DNA from 3 places in the Kocuria tytonicola genome. Region 3 is predicted to be linked to each of the others. Evidence: riboswitches for the same ligand, from Rfam matches in the RefSeq annotation. Region 3 holds a riboswitch; each other region holds the start of a gene.
The links. A riboswitch is a leader RNA that binds a small molecule or an ion and turns the genes downstream of it on or off. The one in region 3 is predicted to bind S-adenosylmethionine.
Positions count from the first base shown of each region.

Region 1: another riboswitch for S-adenosylmethionine. It lies ahead of EAE32_RS09915 (methylenetetrahydrofolate reductase); the one in region 3 lies ahead of EAE32_RS09510 (MetQ/NlpA family ABC transporter substrate-binding protein).
Region 2: another riboswitch for S-adenosylmethionine. It lies ahead of EAE32_RS08555 (hypothetical protein); the one in region 3 lies ahead of EAE32_RS09510 (MetQ/NlpA family ABC transporter substrate-binding protein).

Region 1 is NZ_RDEX01000003.1:10,530-16,370, forward strand. It holds gene EAE32_RS09905 (aminotransferase class V-fold PLP-dependent enzyme) at 1-2, opposite strand, end outside; gene metE (5-methyltetrahydropteroyltriglutamate--homocysteine S-methyltransferase) at 140-2,551, opposite strand; gene EAE32_RS09915 (methylenetetrahydrofolate reductase) at 2,742-3,737, opposite strand; SAM riboswitch class IV at 3,783-3,899, opposite strand; gene EAE32_RS09920 (hypothetical protein) at 3,971-4,288, opposite strand; gene EAE32_RS09925 (fructosamine kinase family protein) at 4,580-5,449, shown strand; gene EAE32_RS09930 (MarR family winged helix-turn-helix transcriptional regulator) at 5,648-5,841, shown strand, end outside.
Region 2 is NZ_RDEX01000002.1:62,932-68,772, reverse strand. It holds gene EAE32_RS08565 (cell division protein PerM) at 1-1,813, opposite strand, end outside; gene EAE32_RS08560 (glycosyltransferase family 4 protein) at 1,930-3,093, shown strand; SAM riboswitch class IV at 3,194-3,335, shown strand; gene EAE32_RS08555 (hypothetical protein) at 3,357-3,653, shown strand; gene EAE32_RS08550 (GMC family oxidoreductase) at 3,752-5,338, opposite strand; gene EAE32_RS08545 (aldehyde dehydrogenase family protein) at 5,451-5,841, opposite strand, start outside.
Region 3 is NZ_RDEX01000002.1:284,958-290,798, forward strand. It holds gene EAE32_RS09495 (solute symporter family protein) at 1-1,524, shown strand, start outside; gene EAE32_RS09500 (GlsB/YeaQ/YmgE family stress response membrane protein) at 1,690-1,953, shown strand; gene dxr (1-deoxy-D-xylulose-5-phosphate reductoisomerase) at 2,082-3,344, shown strand; SAM riboswitch class IV at 3,395-3,509, shown strand; gene EAE32_RS09510 (MetQ/NlpA family ABC transporter substrate-binding protein) at 3,596-4,486, shown strand; gene EAE32_RS09515 (methionine ABC transporter ATP-binding protein) at 4,483-5,535, shown strand; gene EAE32_RS09520 (methionine ABC transporter permease) at 5,535-5,841, shown strand, end outside.

The DNA.
Region 1 (5,841 bases), on a different contig from region 3:
ATGAGATTCTCCGTTCCTCGGTGGCCGTGCCGCCCGGTGGAGGCAGCGGCACGGCCACGCCGTGTGCTCTGGATCGCGGCCCGCTCGGGCCGTGCGGGCCGTCGGTGCCGTGGGGGTGCAACGCCGTGGGGTGCGGTGCTCAGCGCTCCGCGGCGAGGGCGGGCCGGGCGTCACGGGGCTGCGCGGCGGCGTCGTCCCGCGCGAGCTCCGCGCGCACCGTGACGGCCGCGGCGACCAGCCGGTCGAGGGCGGCCTCCGTCTCGGGCCACGCGCGGGTCTTGAGCCCGCAGTCCGGGTTGACCCACACGCGCCCCGCGCCGATGGCGTGCGCCGCGTGCCGCACGCGCTGGGCGACCTCCTCGAAGGTGGGAACGCGCGGGGAGTGGATGTCCCACACGCCGGGGCCCACGTCCCGCGGGAAGTCCGCGGCCGCGAGACCGGCCACGATGCCCGAGCCCGAGCGGGAGGCCTCCAGGGTGGTGACGTCCGCGTCCAGGCCCTCGATGGCGTCCAGCACGGTCTCGAACTCCGAGTAGCACAGGTGCGTGTGGATCTGGGTGGCGGTCCCGGCGGCGCCCGTGGCGAGCCGGAAGGAGCCCACGGACCAGTCCAGGTACGCGGGGCGGTCCGCCTCGCGCAGCGGCAGCAGCTCGCGCAGGGCGGGCTCGTCCACCTGGATCACGGCGGTCCCGGCGGCCTCCAGGTCCGCGATCTCGTCCCGCAGGGCCAGCGCCACCTGGTCCGCGACCTCGGCCGCGGGGACGTCGTCCCGCACGAAGGACCACGCGAGGATCGTGACCGGACCCGTGAGCATGCCTTTGACGGGCCGTTCCGTGAGCGACGCCGCATACCGCGTCCAGTCCACCGTGATGGATGCCGGCCGGGAGACGTCCCCGAACAGGATGGACGGGCGCGTGCACCGCGAACCGTAGGACTGCACCCAGCCGTGCTGCGTGGTGGCGAAGCCGTCCAGGGCCTCCGCGAAGTACTGCACCATGTCGTTGCGCTCGGGCTCACCGTGCACGAGCACGTCCAGGCCCAGCTCCTCCTGGGCGCGCACGGTCCGGGCGATCTCCTCGCGGATCGCCTCCGTGTAGGCGCCCTCGTCCAGGCGCCCCGCTCGGTGGGCGGCGCGGGTTGCGCGGATCTCGGCCGTCTGTGGGAAGGAGCCGATGGTCGTGGTGGGCAGCGGGGGCAGGTCCAGCCGCGCGTGCTGGGCCGCCCGGCGCTCCTCCGACGCCGCCCGCACCCGGTCCTCGGGCCGCACCGCAGCCGTGCGCTCGCGGACCTCCGCCCGGTGGGTGGCCGGGTGCGCGGCACGGGCGGCGCGGATCTCGGCGTCCTCGGCCAGGGGCTCCGCGATCGCGTCCCACCCGTGGGCCACGCCGCGGGCCAGGTCCGCCACCTCGGTGACCTTCTGGTCCGCGAACGCCACCCAGCGGCGCACCTCGGGGTCCAGCCCGGTCTCGCGGGCGGCGTCGTGCGGGACGTGCAGCAGCGGCGTCGCCGTGCCCACAGCCACCGGCCCGTGCGCCGCGGCGCGCAACCGGTCCAGGGTGTCCACGGCGCGGGCCAGGTCCGTGCGCCACACGGTGCGCCCGCCCACGACGCCGCCCACCACCGCACGTCCGCCCCACGCCTCGAGCGCGGCGGCCGAGGGCACGTCCCCGCGGTCGAGGTCCACGGCCAGGGCGTCCGCGTCCGTCCGGGCGAGGGCGAGCAGCGCGTCCTCCCCGGCCTCCCCGTAGCCCACGGTCACGAGCACCGCGGGCCGGTGCACGGGGTGGGTGAGCCGGGCGTAGGCGGCTTCAAGGGCCGTGACGATCTCCGCGCGGTCCACGGCCCAGCCGTCCGCGGCGAGCGCGGGCTCGTCCAGCTGCACCCACTGCACGCCAGCAGCCGCGAGCTCCGAGAGGATCGTGAGGTAGTGGCCCACCACGTCGTCGAGCCGGGCCAGCGGGTCGGCCGGGGCGTCGTCGGTGGTCTCGGGGCGGGACAGCAGCAGCAGCGTCACCGGGCCCACGAGCACGGGGCGGGTCCTGGTCCCGGTACGGCGCAGGGTGTCCCGGTAGCGGGACACGAGGCTCTCGGGGTGCGCGCTGAGGGGTGTGTCCGGCCCGATCTCGGGAACGTAGTAGTGGTAGTTCGTGTCGAACCACTTGGTCATCTCCAGCGGCTCCAGGTGGTCCGTGCCCCGGGACAGGGTGGTCACCAGCTCGATGCCGCGCGCGGTGTCCGGGGCGGCGGCACGGAAGCCGTCCGCGGCGAAGCGGGCCGGCACCGCACCCAGGGCGAGGGCGGTGTCCAGCACGTGGTCCACGGCGAAGCCCTCGCCGGGCACGGCGGCGTCGTCGGTCAGACCGAGCTGGGTGAGCCGCGTCGTCGTGCGCTCCCGCAGCTGCGCGAGGGTGTCCAGGACGGTGCTCGCGGGGTGCTCCCGCGGGTCCTTCCAGTAGGCCTCCAGGGCCCGTTTGAGATCGCGGTCCGGGCCGATCCGGGGATAGCCCAGGACGGTGGCGGTGGGGAACGCGGGGGTGTGCTGGGTGGTCATGGGAACTCCTTCGTCAGGGGTGTCAGGGGTTGTCTGGGGTGGAAGAGGGTGTGCGGAACCGCGCTCGCGGGCGGGTGCGCTCGCGAAACGGGTGGTGGGGTGTCTGAATGTCCGAGTGCCTGGGGGCCTGGGGGCCTGGGGGCGCGGCGCGCGGGTCCCCGGTTGGCTGCCGCCGGGGCTACGCCGCGGGCTACACCGCGGGACTGCGGCCGCGGTACTCCCGGGCGGCGTCCCGGACGCGCAGGTGCTCCAGGATGGTGAGTGCTGCCTCGGGCCGGTTGAACGTGTAGAGGTGGAACCCGGCGCAGCCCAGGTCCAGGAGGTCGTCGATGAGCGAGAGCGTGGCCGCGATGCCGCGGTGGCGCATGTCCTCGGGGGAGTCCGCGGCGAGGAAGTCCGTGAGGCGCCGCGGCACGGAGACGCCGGTGATCTCGGTCATCCGCCGCAGCCGCCGGGGGTCCGTGAGGGGCATCAGCCCGGCCACCACGGGGATGTGGATGCCCTCGGAGCGGGCCCGCTCCAGGAACCGGGCGTAGTCCTCGGGCTCGTAGAGCACCTGGGTGATCCCGTAGTCCGCGCCGGCCTCCTGCTTGTCCCACAGGGACGCGAGGTCCGCCTCGAAGTCACGCCCCCGCGCGGGTGAGGGGTAGCAGGCCACGGACACGGACAGCGGCCGGGTCCCGGGGCGGAACCCGTCCCCGAAACGACGCCGCTCCACGTCCCGCACGAGCCGCACGAGGTCCGAGGCGCGGTTCAATCCGCCCGGAGGGGTCACCCACTCGGCGCCGCCCAGCGGCGGGTCCCCGCGCAGGGCGAGGAGGTCGCGGACGCCGTCGTCCAGCAGCTGCTCCACGGCGCTCTCCAGGCCCGCGCGATCGGTGCCGCCGCACGTGAAGTGGGCCATGACCGGGGTGTTCGTGGTGCGGCGCAGGTGCCGCAGCGCCTCACGGGTGACGCCGGGGGCACCCGAGTGGCCGTGCGTGACGGAGAAGAAGTCCGGGCCGGCCTGGGCCATGGCGTCGATGCTGCGCCACACGGTGTTCGGGTCCGCGGTGGGACGTGGCGGGAACACCTCGAACGAGACGAGCGTGGAGCGGCGGGGCCGGCGCACGAGCCAGGACGTGCCCGTGGGAGGCTCCACCGGGTGGACGGGGGCGGTGCGGGCTGCTGCCAACGGTGCGGGCATACGAGAAAACCTCCGGCGGTAGGACGCCGGAGGTGTGAGATCCGAGCGCCGTACTTGCCGATCACGCGGTTGCGCGACGGCCGGATCGTCATCTGGGGCACCCCACTACAGCAGGAGGGTTGCCGTCCGGCCAGCCAGAGCTTTGCGCCGGAACTCATGATCCTTGATGTGCGAGCGACGGTAGCACGGGCCGCTGGTCTGTCAAAAGTCCGGGCGGCGGAGCGCCTTCGGCCTCAGCGGGGCGGATGCGCCGCCGAGCTGCCGCTGCGCGGGGCGTCCTCGGCGGCTGGTGCGGCCGAGGGGGCCTCCGGATCGAGCGGGTCCTCCGGGTAGCGGTCCTGGTGGAAGAGCCGCACCAGGGACAGCGTCACGGCGGTCAGGGTGAGGGAACCCGCCAGCAGCACCAGGAAGAAGGGCAGGACCGGGTACCTCACGGCCCAGTCGCTGGAGAAGTAGGAGCCGGCGTAGCCCACCGCGCCCAGGACACCGAGAACGGCGGCCAGGGCGTAGAGGAAGGTTTCGGGGCGGTGACGGTGCAGGAAGGGGGCCATGATGTCCTCGCAGCGGGTCAGCGCGGAACGGGTGTCACGAACGTGCGCCGACGCGTCCGGGTGCGCGGGCGCCGTCGTGCAATGGCGTGGGGCAGTGATGACGACATGCTAGCAACGCGGCGCATCGTGCCTGGTGAGGCGGGGGTCACGACGCGGCGGTGCGGCACCGTTGTCCATGCACACGCATGCCGTTGACGGGGGGCGGGACGCTGCGACGCGCCCCACCGCGACGGCTCTCCGAGACCTCCGCCGGCCCGTGCGCCTGTCGGAGCGCGGTGCTAGACAGGAGTCATGTCACACCTGGACCAGCTCCCCCGGGAGCTCGTGAGCGATCTTCACGTCCGCGCCGCCCACCCGCTCAGCGGCGGGGACAGTGCCAACGCCTTCCGCCTGGAGACCCCGGCGGGTCCTCTGTTCGCCAAGACCATGCCGCACGCCGCCGAGGGGGTCCTGCCGGTCGAGGCCGCGGGGCTGGAGGCGCTGCGCGCGGTGTGCCCCGAGGAGGTGCGGGTCCCGCGCGTGCGCCACGTGAGCGAGGACGCGCTCGTGCTGGAGTGGATCGACGAGGCCTCGGGCGGCCGTGACGCCGCCACGGAACGCAGCTTCGGCACCGGGCTGGCCCTGATCCACCGGGCCCGCGCGCCGCACGTGGGGTGGCTCTCCCCGGACCTCCCCGAGCGCATTGGATCGGCGCCCGTGGACCTCACCCCCACCGACGACTGGGCGGACTTCCTGCTGCGGCGCCGCATCGAGCCGCTGCTGCGCGAGGCGGTCGATGCCGGGAACCTGGACCCCGCGGCGTCGGGCCTGCTGGCGAGCCTCGCTCCGCGGGCCGCCGAGCTCGCGGGGCCGCCCGAGCCCCCGAGCCTGGTGCACGGAGACCTCTGGGCCGGGAACCGGGTGGTGGACCGCGCGGGCGCGAACTGGCTCATCGACCCCTCGGCGTTCTACGGCCACCGGGAGTACGACCTCGCCATGATGCAGCTCTTCGGCGGCTTCGGGCGGGACTGCTTTGCCGCCTACGACGAGACCTACCCCCTCGCCGACGGCTGGCACCAGCGTGTGCCGTGGTACCAGCTGCCGCCGCTGCTGATCCACGCCATCCGCTTCGGCGGGGGCTACGGCGGCTCCGTGATGAGGGCGCTGCGCCGGCTGGGCTGAGCGGCGGCGACGGCGCAGGCGCCCCGGCCGTCAGGTGCCGGACGTGCCGTGGAAACCGGTGGGGCCACCCTCCGGACATGCGCGGGTGCGCCGCCGGAGGTGGCACGCCGGACTGGGTGCACGGGGTTGGACAGCGTTCGCCCGTGTACCGCATGATGCTTACTAGATGATCTAACCATCGTGGACTCGAGGTGCGGCATGGACAGCAGCGGCGCGGAGCTCGTCAACGCCGGGCCCCACTCGCGTGCGCTGCGGCGGGTGATCACCCTGAACCAGGAGATCGGTTTCCAGGTGCGCCGCACCATGGGGCTGCGGGACACCGACTACACGGCCATGGCCCTGCTGCTGCGCCGCCCCATGGGCCCCACGGAGCTGGCCCGCGCGCTGCACAT
Region 2 (5,841 bases), 220 kb from region 3:
CCGTGCCCGGCTCTTCGGCAGCGGGACGCGTCAGCCGCGTGGAGCCGGAACCCCGCGGGCCAACGGAGAGGGGCCTGACCCCTCCGGTCCTGGCGGACCCGGAGGTCTCGGCGCCACGGCTCGCGCGGGTCGGCTCCGGTGCGGAGAGCTCTCCTGCGGCGGCACCCGCCCCGGGCGAGCGCGACGGCTCCACGCGGACGGCAGCGGGCGCCGTCTCCTCCCGGGACGTGCGCCCACCGGCGGCGTGCGCGGCCACGGGCGGCGCGGCGTCGTCGTCGGAGTCCTGCCACGTGTGGGAGCGGTAGCCCTCGCGCTCGAGCCACGGCCCCACGAGGTAGCCCACCGCCGCACCCACGGCGAGTTCGGCGCCCAGCCACAGGAACACCTCCCCGGCGTGGGGACCGATGTCCGTGAGCCGGCCGATGCCGAGCGAGCCGTGGGACAGCCACGTCAGCACCGCGACGATGCCGGAGCCGACCGCGGCGATGAACACCACGGTGAGAAGGGTGGAGAGCAGGAACGTGAACCAGCGCAGGGGCAGGCGGATGGCCATCCAGTCGTCCAGGTGGTTCTCCCCCTCGCGGCAGAACCACCAGCCCGCGAGCAGCCCGGCGAGCACGGGCAGCGCGAGAACGGCGGGCGCGAAGGTCCACGGGTCACCGGCGGGCAGAGCCGCGAGGGCGGGGAACTGCGGCAGCGGGCCCATTGTGGTCTGGAACGGCGACGTGAGGGTCCCGGACCCCACCGCGAAGCCGGCGCCGGAGGCCCACGCGAGGGCCCAGAGCACCATGTTGGGGAGGAAGCCGAACTGCAGGGCGGTGAGCGCAGTGTCCCCCGCGGTCCCCGTGCCGAGATCCTGGTACACGGTCACGATGCCGCCCCAGTTCCCCGCGAGCGCCACGACGAGCAGCAGCGCACCTCCCGCCACGGCCGCGGCGGCCGCGAGGGATCCCGCGCGGATCACGGCCCACACGTAGGAGCCCGCCCAGCGCGAGTACTGGCTCGTGCGCTGCAGCCAGGAGGCGGCATCCGTCCCGAGGACCGCTGCCAGCGAGCGCGAGACGCTCCAGCCGCCCACGAGTGCCCCCAGGCCCACGGGCAGCAGGGAGCACAGTGCCGCGGAGAGCAGGTCCACGGACACCTGGTCCGTGCGGGAGACCAGTGCCACCACCGCGGCGAGGAGCGCGTACGCCACCATGCCCGCGCAGAACGGCACGAGGAACTGCCCGCGCCAGCAGGCCCGCGCGATCCGCCGCCCGGCGACCACGGCGAGCGCAAACGGGATCAGCGTGAGACCGAGCGGCACCAGGGTGACGGTGCCACCGCCGTCCAGGGGCAACCCCTCGGCGGCCCGCACGTCCAGGGGCGTGCCGTGCGCAAGCAGCCAGCCGAGCCCGGCCAGCCGGAGGCTGCCGCCGGCGCCGAGCGTCGCGAAGCCCCCGGCCACCCAGACCGCGCCCAGCAGCAGAGCGCCGAGCAGCAGGCCCACCAGACCCACCGCGAGCATCTCGACGACGCCCTGCAGGGCCAGGGGCATGGGCAGCCCCGCGTCGTCGCGCTGCACCGCGGGGGGCTTCGCGGCGGGAGACGTCGCGGTGGCGGGCTGCGTGACGGAGCGTCGCGCCCCGGCGCCCCGTGCGCCGTCGTCCCCCCTGCCGAAATCCCCCGTACTGGAGCCTGGTGCGCCGCCCGGGGGGAGCCGTCCGGGTTCCCGCCGGTCGTCTGGGGCGGAACCGTCCGCGGCGGAGGAGCCGCGCGCTCGCCATCGGTCGCGTACGCCCGTGATCGCACCGGGCACTGAGGGAAGTTTCATCACGCTCATCTTTCCACGTCCGGGCGGCCGCGGCCCGCAGCGCTGTTCGTCCGGACTTCACCCGCAGGACACCGGTGCGTGACGCCGCGGTGGGGCACGGACGCCAGGGTGGAGGCGTGAGAATCGCACTGGTGGCAGAACAGTTCCTCCCCCACGTCAACGGCGTCACCCACTCCGTGATCCGCGTCCTGGAACACCTGCGCGACCACGGCCACGAGGCCATGGTGATCGCTCCTTCCTACGAGAAGACCCTCTTCCTGGGCTCCGTGGACCACGTGGACGGCGTGCGTGTGGAGCGTATTCCCTCCCTCCCGCTCGCCGGGTACCCGGAGGTGCGCGTCGCAAGCTGCACCGTGAACCGGATGCAGCGCATCCTGGCGCGCTTCGCGCCGGACGTGGTCCACGTGGCCTCCCCCTTCATCCTGGGCTGGCAGGCCATCCAGGCCGCCAAGGGCCTGGGTCTGCCGTGCGTGGCCGTCTACCAGACGGACGTCCCCGGCTACGCCGCGCGCTACGGCGCCGCGCTCCTGGAGAAGAGCATGTGGTCCCACGTGCGCACCATGCACAACAGCGCCACCCTCACCCTGGCCCCCTCCACGGCGTCCATCGCCTCCCTGCACGAGCACGGGGTGCAGCGGGTCCACACGTGGCGCCGCGGCGTGGACACCGTCCGCTTCAGCCCGGACCGGCGCGACGACGCGTGGCGCGATCGGGTGGGCGGCGGCCGGCGGATCGTCGGGTACGTGGGGCGGCTCGCTCCGGAGAAGCAGGTGGCGGACCTCGTGGTCCTGGACTCCCTGCCGGACACCCAGCTCGTGGTGGTGGGCTCCGGCCCCCAGAAGGAGTCGCTGCGTGCGCTGCTCCCCCACGCCCACTTCGAGGGGTTCCTCTCCGGCACCGAGCTGGCCACGGTCATGGCCTCCCTGGACGTGTTCGTCCACCCCGGCGAGCACGAGACGTTCTGCCAGACCATCCAGGAGGCCATGGCCTGCGCGGTCCCCGTGGTCGCCGTGGGCCGCGGCGGCCCGCTGGACCTCGTGGACTCCTCCCGCAACGGCTGGCTCTACCGCCCCGGGGACACCGAGGCCCTGCGGGATCGGGTGCGGGACCTCGTGGGCGACGACGCCAAGCGTCTCGCGTTCGCGCGCACGGCCCACCGGACGGTGCAGACCCGCACGTGGGACGCCGTGTGCGACCAGCTCGTGGAGCACTACGGGCGAGCGGCCCGCGTGAACTCCCGCACGAACGGGGCACGGCGGACGGGGCTGGGCGCCCGCTGACCGGACGGCCCGGGCCACGAGGCTCCGTTGGTTAAGTTTTGATGACATTCCCGGCCGCTCCCTGGCTCGCACCGGGCAGCGCTGACTAGGCTCGAACCACCTTCACGAGATGCGCCTGCGCACGGGCCACTGGCCCGCGCGCTCACCCGAGCTCCAACTCGGCGCACGCCAACCCTCGGTTCAGGGGTGGTTTGGATGACGAAGTGGCCGATTCACACGTGTGACTCCGGCAAGCGACCAGAAACAACCAGAGGCCCCGGAAGATGAACAGCACAGCACAGCGACCCCCGTCCACCCAGCGGACGAGCCCCGACTCCCGCGAGCAGTGGGTGGACGTCACCGTCCACGCGGACACCGCGCACCACCTCGTGTCGCTCACGGAGCCCGACGGCCAGCAGCACCAGTACGCCACGGACGACGTCCGTGCGGTTGCCGCGGCCGCGCAGCACACCCGCGGAAGGGGCCAGTGGTGCGCCAAGTACCGCAGGCTCCTGGTCCCCGGGGCCTCCGGCGTCACCGGCGGGATGTCCTTCTACAAGCTGGAGCCGCTCTCCGCCTGAGCGCCTCGGCGCTCCCCGGCACCGGGGCAGACCGGTCCGGAGCACGACGACGCCCGGCACCTCACGGCGCCGGGCGTCGTCGTTGGCCGGGTCGAGGGCTACTGCTGCCCGGCCCCGTGGTCCGCCGCGATCAGCTCCGCGGCCCGCTCACCGATCATGTAGACGGTGATGTTGGGGTTCACGGTCACTAGCTCCGGCATCACGGAGGCGTCCGCGACGCGCAGCCCCCTCACCCCCTTGACCCGCAGCTGGGGGTCCAGGGGCGAGTCCGCGTCCTCCACCGGACCCATGCGGCACGAGCCCGCCGGGTGGTACACGGTGTTGTGGGTGCGGCGGATGTAGTCCGCGATCTCCTCGTCGCTCTGCACGTCCTCCCCGGGGAACAGCTCCCTGCCGGCCCACTCGGACATGCCCTGCTGCGCCACGATCTCCCGCGCGCGGCGGATGCCCGCCGTCATGATGCGCATGTCGTAGCCCTCGGGATCCGTGAAGTAGCGGGGATCCACACGGGGCTTGTCCCGGAAGTCACGCGTGCGCAGCCGCACGGTGCCGCGCGAGCGGGCGTGGGTCACGTTCGGGGTCAGGCAGAACGCGTTGTCCGCCGTGGGATAGCCCTGGCGGTAGGTGTGCATGTCGAAGTTCACGCTGCCGTAGTGCATCATCAGGTCCGGGCGGTCCAGGCCCTCGTCCACCTGGTCGAACACGCCGATCTCCCACCACTGGGTGGAGTCCTCCACCATGGGCTGCTTCGCCTCCCACTGGATCACCGCCTCCGGGTGGTCCTGCAGGTGCGAGCCGACGCCCGGGGAGTCCACGAGCACGTCCACGCCCACCTCGGAGAGGTGCTCGGCGGGGCCGATGCCGGAGAGCATGAGCAGCTTGGGGGTGTCGATCGCACCGGCGGAGACGACCACCTCGCGGCGGGCGGAGATCACGTGCGCCTTGCCGAACGCGTTGTCCGTGACCTCCACGCCGGTGGCGCGGCGGTCCTCGTCGAAGAGCACCCGCTTGACCTGGGTGCCCGTGAGAATCGTGAGGTTCTCACGGTCCTGGGCGGGGTGCAGGTAGCTCACGGAGGAGGAGGACCGCGTGCCGTCCTCGCGGGCGCTGATCTGGAAGAAGCTCGCGCCCTGCGTCACGGTCTTGCCGGTGTTGAAGTCCGCGCGGGGGATGCCTGCCTGTTCGGCCGCCTCCAGCAGGGCGACGCCGCTCGGGTCCGCCGGGGGCACGGTGCGCAGCCGAACGGGGCCGTCGTGGCCGTGGTGGGCGCCCGGGTCCTCGTTGTTCTCCAGCTTCTGGTAGAGCCGGAACGCCAGCTCGGAGTTCCAGCCCTGCGCCCCGTGCTTGGACTCCCACTCGTCCAGGTCCTCGCTCGGTGCCCAGAACGCGATGCAGGAGTTGTGGGACGAGCAGCCGCCCAGCACCTTGGCACGGGCCATGCGCATGAAGGAGTTGCCGTTCTCCTGCTCCTCCAGCGGGTAGTCCCAGTCGTGGCCGGACTCCAGCAGCTCCATCCAGCGGTTGAGCTGCAGCACCTCGGGGTACCCGGCGTCGTGGTCGCCGGCCTCCAGCAGGGCCACGGACACGCTCGGGTCCTCGCTCAGGCGCGCGGCGACCACGGCACCGGCGGAGCCTGCACCCACCACCACGTAGTCGTACTCGGCCAGGGTGTTCTTCTCGCTCATGTCTTCTCCCTTCGTCGGGGTGTGCGACGCCGCGCGCGCCCGCCAGCTGCGGGCGGTGCGGGCGCGGCGTCGTCGGCCGGGGCGCCGGGGCGGGCCCGGCGCGGCGGTGCGCTCAGTGCTGCGCGAACCACCCGGTCACGGCCGGTCGGACGTTCTGGTAGACGTGCTTGGTCTCCTGGTACTCCCCCAGCCCGGCGTGGCCCAGCTCGCGGCCCACGCCGGACTGCTTCATGCCGCCCCACTCCGCCTGCGGCAGGTAGGGGTGGAAGTCGTTGATCCACACGGTGCCGTGGCGCAGCTTCCCGGCCACCCGCTGGGACTTGCCCGCGTCCTGGCTCCACACGGCGCCGGCCAGGCCGTAGTACGTGTCGTTGGCGATCGCCACGGCCTCCTCCTCGGTGCGGAAGGTCTCCACGGTCACGGTGGGGCCGAAGGCCTCGTCGTGCACGCAGTCCATGTCCGGGGTGCACCCGTCGATCACCGTGGGCAGGTAGAAGCAGCCG
Region 3 (5,841 bases):
CTGGTGGTGGTGATCCGGGCGTCGAAGTCCACGGCCACCGCGGCGGACTACTACGCCGGCGGCCGCTCCTTCTCGGGAACGCAGAACGGCCTGGCCATCGCGGGTGACTACCTCTCCGCGGCGTCGTTCCTGGGCATCGTGGGAGCGATCGCCCTGCAGGGCTACGACGGGTTCCTGTACTCGATCGGCTTCTTCGTCGCGTGGCTCGTGGCGCTGCTGCTGATCGCCGAGCCGCTGCGCAACACCGGCAAGTTCACCATGGCGGACGTGCTCTCGTTCCGGCTGCGCCAGCGTCCGGTGCGCGTGGCGGCGTCGATCTCCACACTGGCCGTGACGTTCTTCTACCTGCTCGCCCAGATGGCCGGAGCGGGCGCGCTCGTCTCCCTGCTGCTGGGCATCGGCTCCAAGGCGGGGCAGTCGCTGGTGATCGTCGTCGTGGGCGTCATCATGATCGTCTACGTGCTCGTGGGCGGCATGAAGGGCACCACGTGGGTGCAGATCATCAAGGCGTGCCTGCTGGTGACCGGGGTGGCCGTGATGACCGTGTGGATCCTGGCCATGTTCGGCTTCAACTTCTCCTCGATCCTCGGCGCGGCGGTGGAGACCAACAACAACCCCGCCATGCTCGAGCCCGGCCTGAAGTACGGCGTGAGCGAGATCTCCAAGCTGGACTTCATCTCCCTGGGCCTCGCCCTCGTGCTCGGTGCCGCCGGCCTGCCCCACGTGCTGATGCGCTTCTACACGGTGCCCACCGCCAAGGAGGCCCGCAAGTCCGTGGTCTGGGCGATCTCGCTGATCGGCCTGTTCTACCTCTTCACCCTGGTGCTCGGCTTCGGCGCGGCGGCGCTGATCGGCTCGGACCGGATCAAGTCGGCGCCGGGCGGGGTGAACTCCGCAGCACCGCTGCTGGCCTACGAGCTGGGCGGATCGGTGCTCATGGGGCTCATCGCGGCCGTGGCGTTCGCCACGATCCTCGCGGTGGTCGCGGGACTGGCCATCACGGCGTCGGCCTCCTTCGCGCACGACATCTACACGTCGGTGATCAAGAAGGGGAACTCGGATCCCCGCCGGGAGCTGCGCGTGGCCAAGACCACGGTGGTGGTCATCGGTCTGATCTCGATCGCGGGTGGCATCGGCGCGCAGGGGCAGAACGTGGCGTTCCTCGTGGCCCTCGCCTTTGCGGTGGCCGCCTCCGCCAACCTGCCCACCATCCTCTACTCCCTGTACTGGAAGCGGTTCACCACGCGAGGGGCCGTGTGGTCCATGTACGGCGGGCTGATCCTCTCCGTGGTGCTGATCGTCTTCTCCCCGGTCATGTCCGGTGCGGAGACGTCCATGATCCCCACCGCGGACTTCGCCGTCTACCCGCTGTCCAACCCGGGCATCATCTCCATCCCGGCCTCGTTCCTGCTGGGCTTCCTGGGCTCCGTCACGGAGCGCCGCAAGGAGGATCCGTACAAGCAGTCCGAGATGGAGGTGCGCTCGCTCACGGGTGTGGGCGCGGAGAAGCCCGTGGCCCACTGATCGCGGGGGAGGGCGGTTTCTGTGAGCCACATCTCCTACCCGACGGTAAGGCCTATAGTCCTGCTATCTGGTAGTACACTGAACGGCAGTTCGCTGACCAGAGCGAGGCTCGCCCCGTCATGTGGGCAACCGCATGCGCGAGCAACGACAACTTGAGGTGGAGAAATGGGCATTATTAGCTGGATCATCCTCGGTCTGATCGCTGGCGCCCTCGCCAAGCTGATCCTGCCGGGCAAGCAGGGTGGCGGGATCATCGTGACCATCATCCTGGGCGTCGTGGGCGCGTTCCTCGGCGGCTGGCTGGGCAGCTTCATTCCGGGCCTGCACGCCGGGATCGACAAGATCAGCATCGGCACCATCATCACGTCCGTGGTCGGCGCACTCATCGTGCTGCTGGTCTACGGCTTCGTGACCGGGCGTCGTCGCTGAACGACCCACAGGCCCTGAGGGGCCTTCGCGCAAGGGCGTCACCTCCGAGGTGGCGCCCTTGTCGCATCTGCGGAGCCGGGCCCACACCGCGTCCGGGCCATACTGGTCCCATGAACAGCGCACCCGCCATGACCCCGGACCTCGACCGCGCCACCCGGGACGCCCCCCGCAGTCTGGTGATCCTGGGCTCCACCGGCTCCATCGGCACGCAGGCGCTGGACGTCGTCGCCTCGGCGGCACGGCTCGCCCGGCCCGTCACGGACGCGGAGCACCCGCCCTTCCGGGTGCTCGCCCTCGCGGCCGGTGCCGGCAACCTGGAGCTGCTCGCGCGCCAGGCCGTGGACTTCGCGGTGGCGGCCGTGGGCACGAGTGGCACGGCGGACGACGCCGCCCGGCTGCGTGAGCTGCTCGCGGCACGGACGCGGGCGGCGTCGTCGGCGGCGCTTCCCGAGGTGTTCCACGGTCCCGAGGCGGCCACGCGGATCGCCGAGTGGAACGGGACGGACGTGGTGCTCAACGGGATCACCGGCAGCATCGGTCTGGCTCCCACGCTCGCGGCTCTCACGGCGGGGCACCGCGTGGCGCTGGCCAACAAGGAGTCGCTGATCGCCGGGGGGCCGCTCGTGAAACGCGCGGCCGAGGCCACGGGCCTCGCCGACGCGCTGATCCCGGTGGACTCCGAGCACTCGGCCATTGCCCAGACCCTGCGCTCCGGCACGGCGGGGGAGGTGGCACGTCTGGTGCTGACCGCGTCCGGCGGCCCGTTCCGCGGGATGAACCGCGCGCAGCTCGCGGACGTCACCCCCGCGCAGGCCCTCAAGCACCCCACATGGGACATGGGAGTCATGGTGACCACCAACTCCGCCACGATGGTCAACAAGGCGCTCGAGGTCCTGGAGGCGTCCCTGCTCTTCGACGTGGACCTGGAGCGCATCGACGTGACCGTGCACCCGCAGTCCGTGGTGCACTCCATGGTGCAGTTCGTGGACGGCTCCACGATCGCGCAGGCCTCCCCGCCGGACATGCGGCTTCCCCTGGCGCTCGGCGTCGGCTGGCCCCACCGCGTGACCGGCGCGGCGGTGCCGTGCGACTGGAGCACCGCCGCGCAGTGGACGTTCGAGCCCCTGGACGCCGAGGCCTTTCCCGCGGTGGAGCTCATGAAGCGCGCGGGGTCTCTGGGCGGGACCTGGCCCGCGGTGTTCAACGCGGCGAACGAGGAGGCCGTGCACGCGTTCCACCGCGGGGAGCTGGGCTTCACGGGGATCGTGGACCTCGTGGAGCGCGTGGTGGGAGACCACGACGGGGTGCGGGAGCCCACGCTGGAGGATGTCCTCGAGGCTGAGCGGTGGGCCCGGGCCCACGCGGGCGAGCGAATCTCCCGCGGCCGCTGAGGCACGGGCGGTGCCGGTGGTGCCGCAGTCCCGTGCTAGGCTCGTGGGCGGATGACGAGATCCGGCGCGTAGCTCTGGCTGGCCGGACGGCAACCCTCTCCCGTAGCGGGGTGCCCCAGATGACCATCCGGCCGCGGTTCGAAAAGATCACGGCAAGTGCGGTTTCTCTTCGAATGGCACGTGTCTGATCATTGCCCTCATCCAGGCGGGACCCTTCGCTCCGCGCGACCGGACCCCGACCCTGGAAAGGCATGATCGTGCGAACCAAACGACTGCTCCCCGTAGTACTGGCCACCACCCTGGGCCTGACCCTCACCGCGTGCGGTGGCGGCTCCGAGAACACGGACCCGGCCGCGGACGGCAAGATCACCATCGGCATCGTGGGCTCGACCCCCGTGCAGGATGCGCTCAAGGACGTGGCGGCGCAGCACGACGTCACGGTCGAGTACGTGGACTTCAGCGACTACAGCCAGCCGAACCCCGCACTGAAGAGCGGGGACATCGACATGAACTGGTTCCAGCACATCGCGTACCTCGCGGACTACAACAACAGCTCCGGGGACACCATCACGCCCGTGGGCTCCACGTCGATCTTCCCGCTGGGGCTGTACTCCAAGACCGCGAAGTCCGTGGGGGACCTCAAGCAGGGTGACGAGATCGCCGTGCCCAACGACTCCATCAACCTCTCGCGCTCCCTGAACCTGCTGAAGCAGCAGGGGCTGGTGTCCTTCACCAAGGACACGATCGCGCCCACGGAGCAGGACCTCGACGCCGAGAAGTCCAAGGTCAAGGTCCGCCCGGTCTCCGCCGAGCAGACCGTGCTGTCCATGGACTCGGTGGCCGGTTCCGTGGTCAACAACGACTTCCTGGACCGCGCGAACCTCGACCCGAAGAACGCGCTCGCGCAGGACGACCCCACCGCCGACAGCGCCAAGGTCTACGACAACCTCTTCGCCGCGACCCAGGCGAACGCGGACAACGAGACGCTGAAGAAGGTGGCGAGCTTCTACTACGACTCCACGGTCCAGGAGGCCGAGAAGAAGGAGACCAAGGGCACCGCCGTTCCCACCAAGGTGGACCAGCAGGAGCTCAAGGACCTGCTCGCGCGGTACTCGCAGGACCTCAAGGAGCAGAGCAAGTGAGCCCAGCCGACACGGCGAGCACCCTGGTCAGCTTCCGGGACGTCAGCAAGGTCTTCGAGACGGGGAACCGACGCCGCAGGCGCACGGTCACCGCCGTCGAGTCCGTGGACCTGGACATCCGCAGGGGCGAGATCTTCGCGGTCATCGGCTACTCCGGGGCCGGCAAGTCCACGCTCGTGCGCCTCATCAACGGCCTCGAGCCCGTGACCTCCGGTTTCCTCGAGGTTGCCGGGCGGCGCGTGGACGGCCGGTCGGAGACCCAGCTGGCACCCGTCCGCCGGGACATCGGCATGATCTTCCAGCAGTTCAACCTGTTCACCTCGCGCACGGTGGCGGGCAACGTGGAGTACCCGCTCAAGCGTGCCGGGTGGAGCGCGGAGAACCGGAAGGCCCGCGTGGCGGAGCTGCTGGAGTTCGTGGGCCTCACCGAGCGCGCCGGGAACTACCCCGAGCAGCTCTCGGGCGGGCAGAAGCAGCGCGTGGGCGTCGCCCGGGCGCTCGCCACGAGCCCCGAGCTGCTGCTCGCGGACGAGTCCACCTCCGCCCTGGACCCGGAGACCACCCAGGAGGTGCTGGGCCTGCTGCGCCGGGTCAACCGTGAACTGGGGATCACCATCGTGCTCATCACCCACGAGATGGACGTGGTGCGCGCCGTCGCGGACCGAGTGGCCGTGATGGACGGCGGGCGCGTCGTCGAGGTGGGGAGCACCGCGGAGATCTTCGCGCACCCCAAGGCGGAGACCACCCGCAAGTTCGTGTCCTCGGTGATGCGCACCGTGCCGCGGGAGGACGAGCTCGCCACGCTGCGCCGTGATCACCCGGGGCGCCTGGTGCTCGTGGACGTCTCGGACCAGAACCGGATCGGGGAGGTGCTCTCGGCGGCCGCGCGTGACGGTCTGCGCTTCGAGATCGCCTTCGGAGGCATCTCCATCCTGCAGTCGCACACGTTCGGGACGCTCACGCTGTCCCTCGACGGTCCCGAGGATGCCGTGACCCGGGCCGTCGACGCCCTGCGAACGGTCACCACGGTCCAGGAGGTGTCCGCATGATGGACTGGTCGACTCTCGGCCCGCAGCTGCTGAGCGCAACCGGGCAGACGCTGTACATGGTCACCGTGACCCTGGTCCTCGCCGGGCTGATCGGCCTGGCGGTGGGCGTGGGTCTGTACGTGACCCGGCGGGGCAACATCCTGCAGAACGTGGTGGTGTACACCATCCTGAACGTGGTGGTGAACTTCGTCCGTCCCATTCCGTTCATCATCCTGCTGGCCGCTCTCGGACGGGTGACCGAGGGGGTGGTGGGCACCCGCCTGGGGCCCAACGCCGCGATCTTCGCCATGACCATCGGCGCCACCT